DNA from 3 places in the Undibacterium sp. Ren11W genome. Region 3 is predicted to be linked to each of the others. Evidence: predicted binding sites of a transcription regulator. Region 3 holds the regulator's gene; each other region holds the start of a gene.

Region 1 (3,132 bases), 1.3 Mb from region 3:
GGGCTGGGCTGCTTTGCCTTTGTATTGGCATTGAAATGGATCTTAATGGGGCGCTACCAAAAGAGCAGCACGCCTATGTGGACCAGATTTGTATGGATCTCGGAAGCTATCACTAATTTGTATGAAGGCATCGCCGTACCGAACTTCATGCGCTATCTGCGCGGCACCCCGTGGCTGCCGCTGGCGTTTAATTTACTTGGCACTAACATCGGCAAAGGCGTGTATCTAGACACGACCGACATCACGGAGTTTGATTGTGTCAGCATCGGTGCGTATAGCGAAATCAATGCACTAGCCTGCCCGCAAACCCATTTATTTGAAGACCGCGTCATGAAAATCGATCATGTCAGGATTGGTGAACGCGTGTACATGGGACCGCGCAGCGCGGTACTGTACAGTGCGGTGGTCGGTGACGATGCCAAACTGGGAGCACTCACACTGGTGATGAAGGGCGAATTTATTCCCGCCAAATCGAGCTGGCGCGGTTGTCCGGCCTCGATTGCGCTTGCCACTTCACACGTTTAACTAGCTCGACTGAGCCATGTCGGCGCTGACTGTGTATCCATGGCCAGAGCAAAGCGCAGCGGCGTGCGCTGCTCTGGCTGAGCATGCTCTAGTGGTATTGAGCGTAATCACGCCAGCCTCGGCCAGCCGTGATTTTGCCCGACAACAGATACGTTTAGCATTAGGTAATGTCTTGAGCCAGTACTCTGGCTGCCCAGTCGAACAGCTGATACTAGAGCGTCAAGCCGGTCAGGTACCGGGCCTGAAATTATCGATTCCTGGTCATCAGATTGCCATTTCCATCAGCCATGAAAGCGGCTTATCGATTGCAGCAATCGCGGCAATCAATCATGGATCTCGTGATAATTTTAGCGATCGTCAGCCAGATAGCGATAAGCAGCGCGCAGGACTAGGAATAGATCTGCTAAAAATAGCGCATCTGCCAGACTGGCAAGAAGTTGCTGCACTCTATTTAGGGCCGCAAGTGAGTGCCGCCATCGCTGCCACTCCCTTGCCGCAGCAAGCGGCCTGCTTCGCCCGGCACTGGGCACAACTGGAAGCTAAATTAAAATACCAGGGACTGGCTTTGAGTGAATGGTCAGAGCAAAGCACAGCGGATGTACAGGCCTACCTGTTGCAAGAACTCGCCTTGCCGACTGGCTATGCGGGCGCGATCGCGACCAGCATCCAGGCTAAGTCAGAATAACTCAGGACAAGTTAGGCTAGCATCAGCCTAGTCGATACGGCCTCAAGATAGTTGATATGCAGCTGTAATTCAGCTGTCATTCAGCTGCAATCGAATTTCAAGGCCGTTCTGTACGCCATCCGCCCGAACTAAAACTGCTCAAGCTGCTTCCACACTGTTTCAGTGCTGCCAGTATCACCACTTGGCTTTAGACAAAATCACCAGCCACTTACGCAAGACTAAAATTTCCAGATGCCCGGCTTGTACTCCGGTGGAGCAGTCCATAATGGGATTAACCCGATATTGACGTCGTCTGAAATCAAGACACACAAATATTTCTCTGCTACCCAAGCGCATTAAAAATGAGGTAGGTGCAAATTGCAGGCTAAAACGCGCATCAAAAGATTGTTCGAGGTTAGTCATTTGAGATGATCTCCATTTCGTAAACTAGGTGGATTAAGGAATTCTATGAACTCTATAAAACCTGTAAGTACATAAATTTCTATCGGATTACATGTTGATCACTTTAGCATAAAGTACTGTATATGCAATCAGTATTTATATTTTTCGTGGTTTTCCCACTTTTTCTGCGTGCCTTTTACAACAAGTCACAACAAGTCACAACAAGTTTGAATTTGTCTGAATAAGCGATTATACTGATTTTATATACAGTAGTTTTTTTATTCGGCAATTCATGAAATCGACCTCATCCCCCGCCCCGGAAAGCATACATCCCTCGCTATGGCGTGCCTCACAATTGGCGCGTGGCCATGGCGACTATGTGGCTTGCGGTTACTCAGGCTTAGCAGCAGAGCTGCCCGGTGCGGGCTGGCCCAATGGCGCTTTGAGCGAAATCCTCATACAACATCCGGGTACGGCGGAGTTACGCCTGTTGCAACCGGCCCTGGCAGGTTTGCAGCGTGGTCACATTATCTTGCTGCAGCCGCCTTATCAACCGCAAGCCCTGGGTTTATCTGAACTAGGCCTGGATATCTCCCGCGTACTGTGGATACGCTGCAATACACATAAAGATGCGCTGTGGAGCGCAGAACAAATCTTACGTAGCGGTAGTTGTGCGGCTCTGCTGTTTTGGCAAACGCAAATCAGAACCGAGAATCTGCGCCGCCTGCATCTGGCGGCACAAAGCGGCACGACGCTGTTTGCCGTGATCCGTCCGCAGCAGCAAGCGCTGAACCCATCGCCGGCCCCCTTGCGTCTAAAACTCCAGCGCGTCGCACTTGGCCTACAAGTAGAGATCATCAAGCGACGCGGTGCACAACAACATGCACCCTTGATTATTCCAGTGGCGCGTCTGTCCTCCATGTACCGCGCCCGCCCTGACACCGCCATTTATGAGCATGACCATGTTGACCACCCACTCAATATCAACGCCAGCATCAACGCTGGTATCAACGCCTGCATCAATTCCGGCATCAACCTCCGCGACCAAGCCGGCAGTGCTATGGTTGGCAGTGCATCTGCCGCAGCTCAGCATAGAAACTTTCCAGCCGAACTGGCTAGCTGACCTTGGCACGGTAGTGCTGGACAAAAATCGCGTGGTGGCGCTGTCAAAGCACGCCAGCGCGGCAGGTGTACAACTGGGGATGCGCAGTGGCAGTGTGCAGATGCTATTACCCGAGGCAATGCTCAGGCAATATGATAGCGAGCAAGAGCAGGCATCTTTGCAGCGGGTCGCGACCACACTGCTCCAATATTCACCGCAAGTAGCCGCTGCCGGGCCGGCCAGTCTGCTCATGAACATAGGTGCCAGCCTGCGCTTGTTTGGCGGAGTCCGGCAATTGCGGCGCTGCGTGCTAAACAGCATGGCGCTACTGGGCATCAGTGCCACCCTGAGCTATGCACCTAACGCAGCCGCAGCCGGGCTACTGGCGCATGCCGCTAATGCATATGGTCGACGCGGCCTGTATTGCCTCAATCCTATG
Region 2 (3,132 bases), on a different contig from region 3:
GCTGATCCAGCGCTCGTCTGCGCCGACTCGGATGCGGCATTCTTGATGCCAGTTTTGCAAACTGCTGGCTGACATCCTGATAGCCAGACGCAGTGCCTCAAGATCATCCGCATGGATCAGATGGAACAGCGCCGAGGCATCGTCCTTGATTTGCTCAGGCTTGAGCCCAAACAGCGTAATAACACCATCGCTGGCATACGGAAAGCAAAAATGGTCATCGGAAAAACGCTGAAATTGATAAAAGAAACTGTTTGGCAAATGCTGAGAAAAATTCTTCAGCATCGTGTCACTTAGATTCAGGTTGGCTTGTTGCTGATGCTCACTATTTATTTCGGCAATCAGACCCAGCATGCGGCTAGGGCGACCTTGGCTGTCGCGCGCAACGATGCTGCCACGTGCGCGCACCCATTTCCAATTTCCGTTCTTGCAGAGTAGGCGCTGCTCGTGCTGATACACGCTGACGTGGCCGTCGATATGCGCGCGCAAATGCGCCATGGCTGGTTTGGCATCGTCGGGATGCAGACGGTGTATCCATTCATCCAGATGATGGCCCAACTCATTGTCGCTATAGCCCAATACCTGTTGGTATTGGCTAGAAAATATCACTTCGCCAGTCAACAGATTCCAGTCCCACAGCGCTTCACCAATGGCGGTCAGGAGGGTACTTAGCGCCGCATCGGTGTTGCTGACGGCCGATTGCTCAACTGCTGCGGACATGATGCGACTCCGATTAAGGGTGCTGGCTCAGTATCTGTTGGAAAAATTGGGCGATGCCAGCGTCACCCATTCTACGAGCATTGGATAATTCTCCGCCCTTGCTGGCATACAGCAGGGTATTGTCGGCGCGTAGTATCACCGCTGCCGGTATGCCCTTTTTAATCGGATTACCGTAAGCATTGGCGATAGTCAGATTTTTATCGAATTGCCCCACATCGATTTTTACCAGCACAAACTGGGAGGCAATCAGTGCCGCGTTCTCGGCTTTAAACGACTTGTCTAGCTCCAGGCAGTCTTTACACCAGTTGGCACCAAAGACGATCAAGACTTTTTTCTTGCTGGCTTGCGCCTGACTCAAGGCATGATTCAGATCGGCCTGGGCATCGGCCGTTTCCAGATACGCCGGTGCCACGGTCGCATAACTGTAACTGCAGAGCAGAATAAGTAAGGAAGCGAATAATTTTTTCATGAGTGCTCTAAGTGGATGGCTAAATCGGATGAACTGCGTATCTCCAGATACTGAACCAAAATTACGAATTTGTCATTCTTGGCTTATCTTGGCTTAGTAAGCGTATCCATTTACGTGGGATAATACTGATTATGCATACAGTTTTTTATCCGATTGCCTTAAAATAGACAGACTCAATTTTTGGTGCTGCCGTGAAGCCTGCTGTTCGTAAAATTATCCATTGTGATTGCGACTGTTTCTATGCCGCGGTCGAGATGCGCGATGATCCCAGCCTGCGCGGTCGGCCGCTGGCGGTCGGCGGTCGCGCCGATCAGCGCGGCGTGGTGGCCACTTGTAATTATGAGGCGCGCCGCTTTGGCGTGCATTCTGCGATGCCCACCTCGCAGGCACTACGGCGTTGTCCGGATCTGGTGGTGTTGCCGCCTAGCATGGAAAAATACAGAATTGCGTCGCGCCAGATTTTGTCTATCTACGCCGATTACACTGTCCTGGTCGAACCCTTGTCTTTAGATGAGGCTTATCTCGATGTCAGTGACGCGAGTCAGCTTAAGGGCAGTGCCACCCTGATCGCGCAAGAGATACGCGCACGGATTGCCGCAACAGTCGGCATTACTGCCTCGGCGGGAGTAGCGCCGAATAAATTTTTAGCCAAAATTGCCAGTGACTGGAATAAGCCAGACGGACAATTTGTGATCTTGCCCAGTCAGGTAGAAGAGTTCGTAGCCAGTCTGCCGGTGGCGCGTTTGTTTGGGGTCGGTAAAGTGACTGCCGCCAAATTACACGGCCTGGGTATCCAGACTTGCCAGGATTTGCTGACGTGGTCCTTGCCCGATCTATTACGCCAGTTTGGCAAGCTCGGCAAGAGTCTGTATCTGTTGTGTCGCGGGATAGATCAGCGCGAGGTGATTGCTAGTTCTGAGCGCAAGTCGGTCAGTGTCGAAGAAACCTATGCAGTAGATCTGGCCGATCTGGCCGCTTGCCAGGCCGAATTACCCGCCCTGTTTACCTCCTTACAGGGGCGCATGCGGCGCGCGCAAGCGGAAGAGTGCATACAAAAGCTGTACGTCAAAATCCGTTTCGCTGATTTTCACCAAACCACGGTCGAGTGCCGCGGCAGCGCGCTAGACGAAAAAGTATTCGCTGATTTGCTGGAGACCGGCTATCTGCGTGCCAGCCAGCCGGTACGCCTGCTGGGTTTGGGCACCCGCTTGGCGGATTTGCGCGAAGAGATGCAATTGAGTTTGTTTCCTGCTTTGGTATAGGAGCACAAGGCGCGACAGCGTTTTAGTTGGTATATTTGTATACTGGGGTGGGGTATTTTTTAAATGCGCAATAAACATATGCGCAAAGTGAGTGATTTTATATATTTTTGGGGGAGTATATGATCTTTCCCATAGTTTTTACGGCGCGCCTTGATCGGCGACTCAGTGCAGGTATTTGTTTTTTAATTTATCCATCTGCCCGGATTTTTGCACTGCCTCGTAGCCCAGACGCAGTTTCGCCACCAGTGCCGGGTCGGTTTGGTTATTTAAGGCAAAATAATAACTGTGCTGCTTGTCTAATAAGAGTACCGCTTCTAGCTCATCGGGCTTTCGGTTGAGGGATTTGGCCAAAAACGCCGCGCTCCAGTCTTGCGAAACGATCACGTCTATGCGTTTCATGAACAGCTTCTTCATGTTTGATTCTACGGTGGGGGCAAAATCTATTTTGTCGTCGGCGATCTCGCTTTGTTTAATAAAGTCCTTGGTCGAAGCCATTTCGCGTACTAACCCGACTTTGTACTTAGCGAGATCCGACATACTCTTAACTTGTATCTCTTTACGCTCACGTAGCTTATACACAAATATCTGGCGTGAGCTGATCGGACCTATCCATTCAAACACAGGCTCGCGCTCCGGCGTACGGGTAATTGAAAAAATCAGGGTATTGGGCTGTGCCAACACAGT
Region 3 (3,132 bases):
CGAGGCCGAGATTCGTGGGCATCGGCGTACCTATATCGGCTCTATGCCAGGCAAGATCTTGCAGAGTCTGGCAAAGGTAGGTGTGCGCAATCCTTTGTTCTTGCTCGATGAAGTCGATAAGATGGGGGCTGATTTCCGTGGCGATCCGTCCTCTGCTTTGCTGGAGGTCTTGGATCCAGAGCAAAATCATACTTTTTCGGATCATTACATTGAGGTTGATTTCGATTTGTCAGATGTGATGTTCGTCGCTACTTCAAACTCATATAACATCCCGGCCGCGCTGCTAGACAGGATGGAAGTGATACGTTTGTCTGGCTACACTGAGGATGAAAAGACCAGTATCGCACAGCGTTATTTGTTGCCGAAACAGATAAAAAATAACGGTCTTAAAGAAGAAGAAATTACCATCGCAGAAACCGCAATACGCGACATTATTCGTTATTACACACGTGAAGCAGGGGTGCGTTCACTTGAGCGCGAAATCTCCAAGATCTGTCGCAAGGTCGTGAAGATGTTGTTGCTTAAGAAGACCGAAAAGAAAGCCACCATCAATTCGAAAAATATCGACAAATACCTTGGTGTGCGTCGTTATGATTTCGGTGTGGCAGTCAAAGACAATCAGGTTGGGCAAGTTGTGGGTTTGGCGTGGACTGAGGTCGGCGGTGATTTATTGACGATAGAAGCCGTAGCAATGCCGGGTAAGGGGGGCGTGATACGCACTGGCACCTTGGGTGATGTGATGAAAGAGTCGATCGAAGCTGCCCGTACAGTGGTGCGTAGTCGCGCTAAGCGCTTGGGGATTAAAGCGGATGTGTTCGAAAAAAGTGACATTCATATTCATGTTCCTGAAGGTGCTACGCCGAAGGATGGACCTTCGGCCGGTATCGCGATGACGACCGCTTTGGTTTCTATCTTCACTGGCATACCTGTAAGAGCTGATGTGGCGATGACTGGTGAGATTACCTTGAGAGGCGAGGTCTTGCCTATTGGTGGGCTGAAAGAGAAATTACTAGCAGCTCATCGCGGCGGGATCAAGACAGTGTTAATACCTGAGGAGAATGCGAAAGATTTGACTGATATCCCGGACAATGTCAAAAATAAACTGGAAATTATCCCAGTGCGTTGGATAGATAAAGTCTTGGAAATTGCCTTGGAACGTCAACCTGTGGCATTGACTGATGAGGACGTGGCGCTCGCCGCTACTGCAAAGCCAGATGCTGCAGTCGAGGCTTCGACAATTAAGCATTAATGCCGTATTGGGTCTGTGCTTGTATTGGCATAGGCATCAATGCCTAATAAAAAACGCCCGATAATTTATCGGGCGTTTTTTATTGACAGACTTACTTCTATTGAATGGATTGCTGTTTTAAAAGCGGCATGTCCGAAGCGCAATCTGCATGCGGGCCGCAGCATGCCTGGCTCGAAAGCCGCATGGATAGGGCGCCTTGGCGCTATGCCTCTTTAAGACCAACTGCGCAGTAGCCCAACGGCCAAGCCTTCCAGTGAAAAATCGGTTTCGGTGTCGCTGACTTTGATAATTGGATAATCTGGATTTTCTGGGATTAACTCTATGCCAGTGCTGGTTTTTTTGTAGCGTTTGACGGTGACGTCATCCCCTAGTCTGGCAACCACGATTTGTCCATTGCGGGCCGTATCTGATTTTTTCACAGCTAATAAATCGCCGTCCAAAATACCCGCGTCACGCATTGACAAGCCACGTACTTTAAGCAGGAAATCCGGTTTTGCGGAAAAAAGAGCTGGATCCACATTGTAGGTGGCCTCTACATGCTCAGTAGCGAGTATTGGTGAGCCAGCGGCAACTCGCCCAACCAATGGCAGGCTCAATTGCATCAGGGCTGGATGTGGCAATGCCATTTGTATTCCAGGCATGTGGCTAGATAGTTCGGATTCTAGGAGTCGTATGCCACGTGAGGTGCCTGCTGCTATTTCGATTACGCCTTTTCGCGCTAGTGCCTGCAGGTGTTCTTCTGCTGCGTTGGTCGAGCGAAATCCAAGTTCTGTTGCGATTTCTGCTCGCGTCGGCGGGAAGCCTGTGTTTTGAATGGCATCCTTGATCAGGTTCAGGATCTGCTCTTGGCGAGCGGTAAGTTTCAGCATGATGGTTCTTTCAATTAGCTGTATGTATATGCAGACTGTATTTTTATACAGTAAAGTCACTTATGCAAGTAAAACCTGTTAAAAACTCAGGAATAAATGATTTAACTGATACAGGCTCTGCTAGGGTGCTAGTTGAATTCTCCTCATTCATAGAACTAATTGTACAAAATTTGAAAATCGGTTACTATTGTCGGCTTTCCTCTTCCCGCACTCGTCTTGACGCCGAGGCGGGCATCTTTTTATTGTCCACAAGGAGAATATATGCGTCATTATGAAATAGTATTTATCGTACACCCGGATCAAAGCGAGCAAGTGCCTGCAATGATCGAACGCTACAAAGCTAGCGTTACTACACGTGGTGGTCAAATCCATCGCGTTGAAGACTGGGGTCGCCGTCAACTTGCCTACATCGTTCAGAAATTGGCTAAAGCTCACTATGTTTGCATGAACATAGAGTGTGATGCTGAAACTTTGCTTGAGTTGGAAACAGCATTCAAATTTAACGATGCCGTTTTGCGTCACCTCACAGTTAAAATGAAAAAAGCTGAAACAGCGCCATCTCCAATGATGAAAGCAGTTCAGAAAGAAGATGCAGCTAAGACGCAACGCGTTGAAGCACCTGCAGCTTAATAGTTTTAACGAAGGACGCGTAATTATTTGTGAATGAGCTTAAAGTCGTTGCTAGCATTGCAGAAAAATCAGCGCTGCGTTATACGCCAGCCGGAATTCCGATAGCAACTGCGGTATTAATGCATCACTCTAAGCAAGAACAGGCGAGCACCCAGCGCCAGGTTGAATTTGAAATCACTGCAGTTGCTGCAGGCGCTATTTCTAAGCGATTCCTGGAAATACAATTGGGTGTCACGATGTTATTCACAGGTTTTTTAGCGCGTAAAAATCGCAACAGCAAAAGTCTCGTTTTTCATATCACTGATTTTCAGGAAAATGAGTTCGAGACACCTTTACTAGATTAGGAGCCTAAAATGGCATTCGGTAAAAAATTTGATAAAAGCA

The links. Region 3 encodes LexA, which represses DNA repair genes until DNA is damaged. Its sites were predicted from a motif close to ACTGTATNNNNATACAGT; they were not measured.
Region 1: the regulator LexA is predicted to act here: its motif matches at 1,845-1,862, upstream of imuA (translesion DNA synthesis-associated protein ImuA).
Region 2: the regulator LexA is predicted to act here: its motif matches at 1,311-1,328, upstream of dinB (DNA polymerase IV).

Annotation. Positions count from the first base shown of each region.
Region 1 covers NZ_JBMPPB010000001.1:1,459,054-1,462,185, forward strand. The annotation lists gene ACO0K8_RS06510 (Pls/PosA family non-ribosomal peptide synthetase) at 1-525, shown strand, start outside; gene ACO0K8_RS06515 (4'-phosphopantetheinyl transferase family protein) at 542-1,210, shown strand; gene ACO0K8_RS06520 (hypothetical protein) at 1,385-1,612, opposite strand; gene imuA (translesion DNA synthesis-associated protein ImuA) at 1,884-2,714, shown strand; gene ACO0K8_RS06530 (Y-family DNA polymerase) at 2,749-3,132, shown strand, end outside.
Region 2 covers NZ_JBMPPB010000012.1:28,996-32,127, reverse strand. The annotation lists gene ACO0K8_RS20605 (PAS domain-containing sensor histidine kinase) at 1-717, opposite strand, end outside; gene ACO0K8_RS20600 (thioredoxin family protein) at 731-1,186, opposite strand; gene dinB (DNA polymerase IV) at 1,378-2,448, shown strand; gene ACO0K8_RS20590 (substrate-binding periplasmic protein) at 2,611-3,132, opposite strand, start outside.
Region 3 covers NZ_JBMPPB010000001.1:138,231-141,362, forward strand. The annotation lists gene lon (endopeptidase La) at 1-1,249, shown strand, start outside; gene lexA (transcriptional repressor LexA) at 1,462-2,118, opposite strand; gene rpsF (30S ribosomal protein S6) at 2,380-2,748, shown strand; gene priB (primosomal replication protein N) at 2,778-3,092, shown strand; gene rpsR (30S ribosomal protein S18) at 3,102-3,132, shown strand, end outside.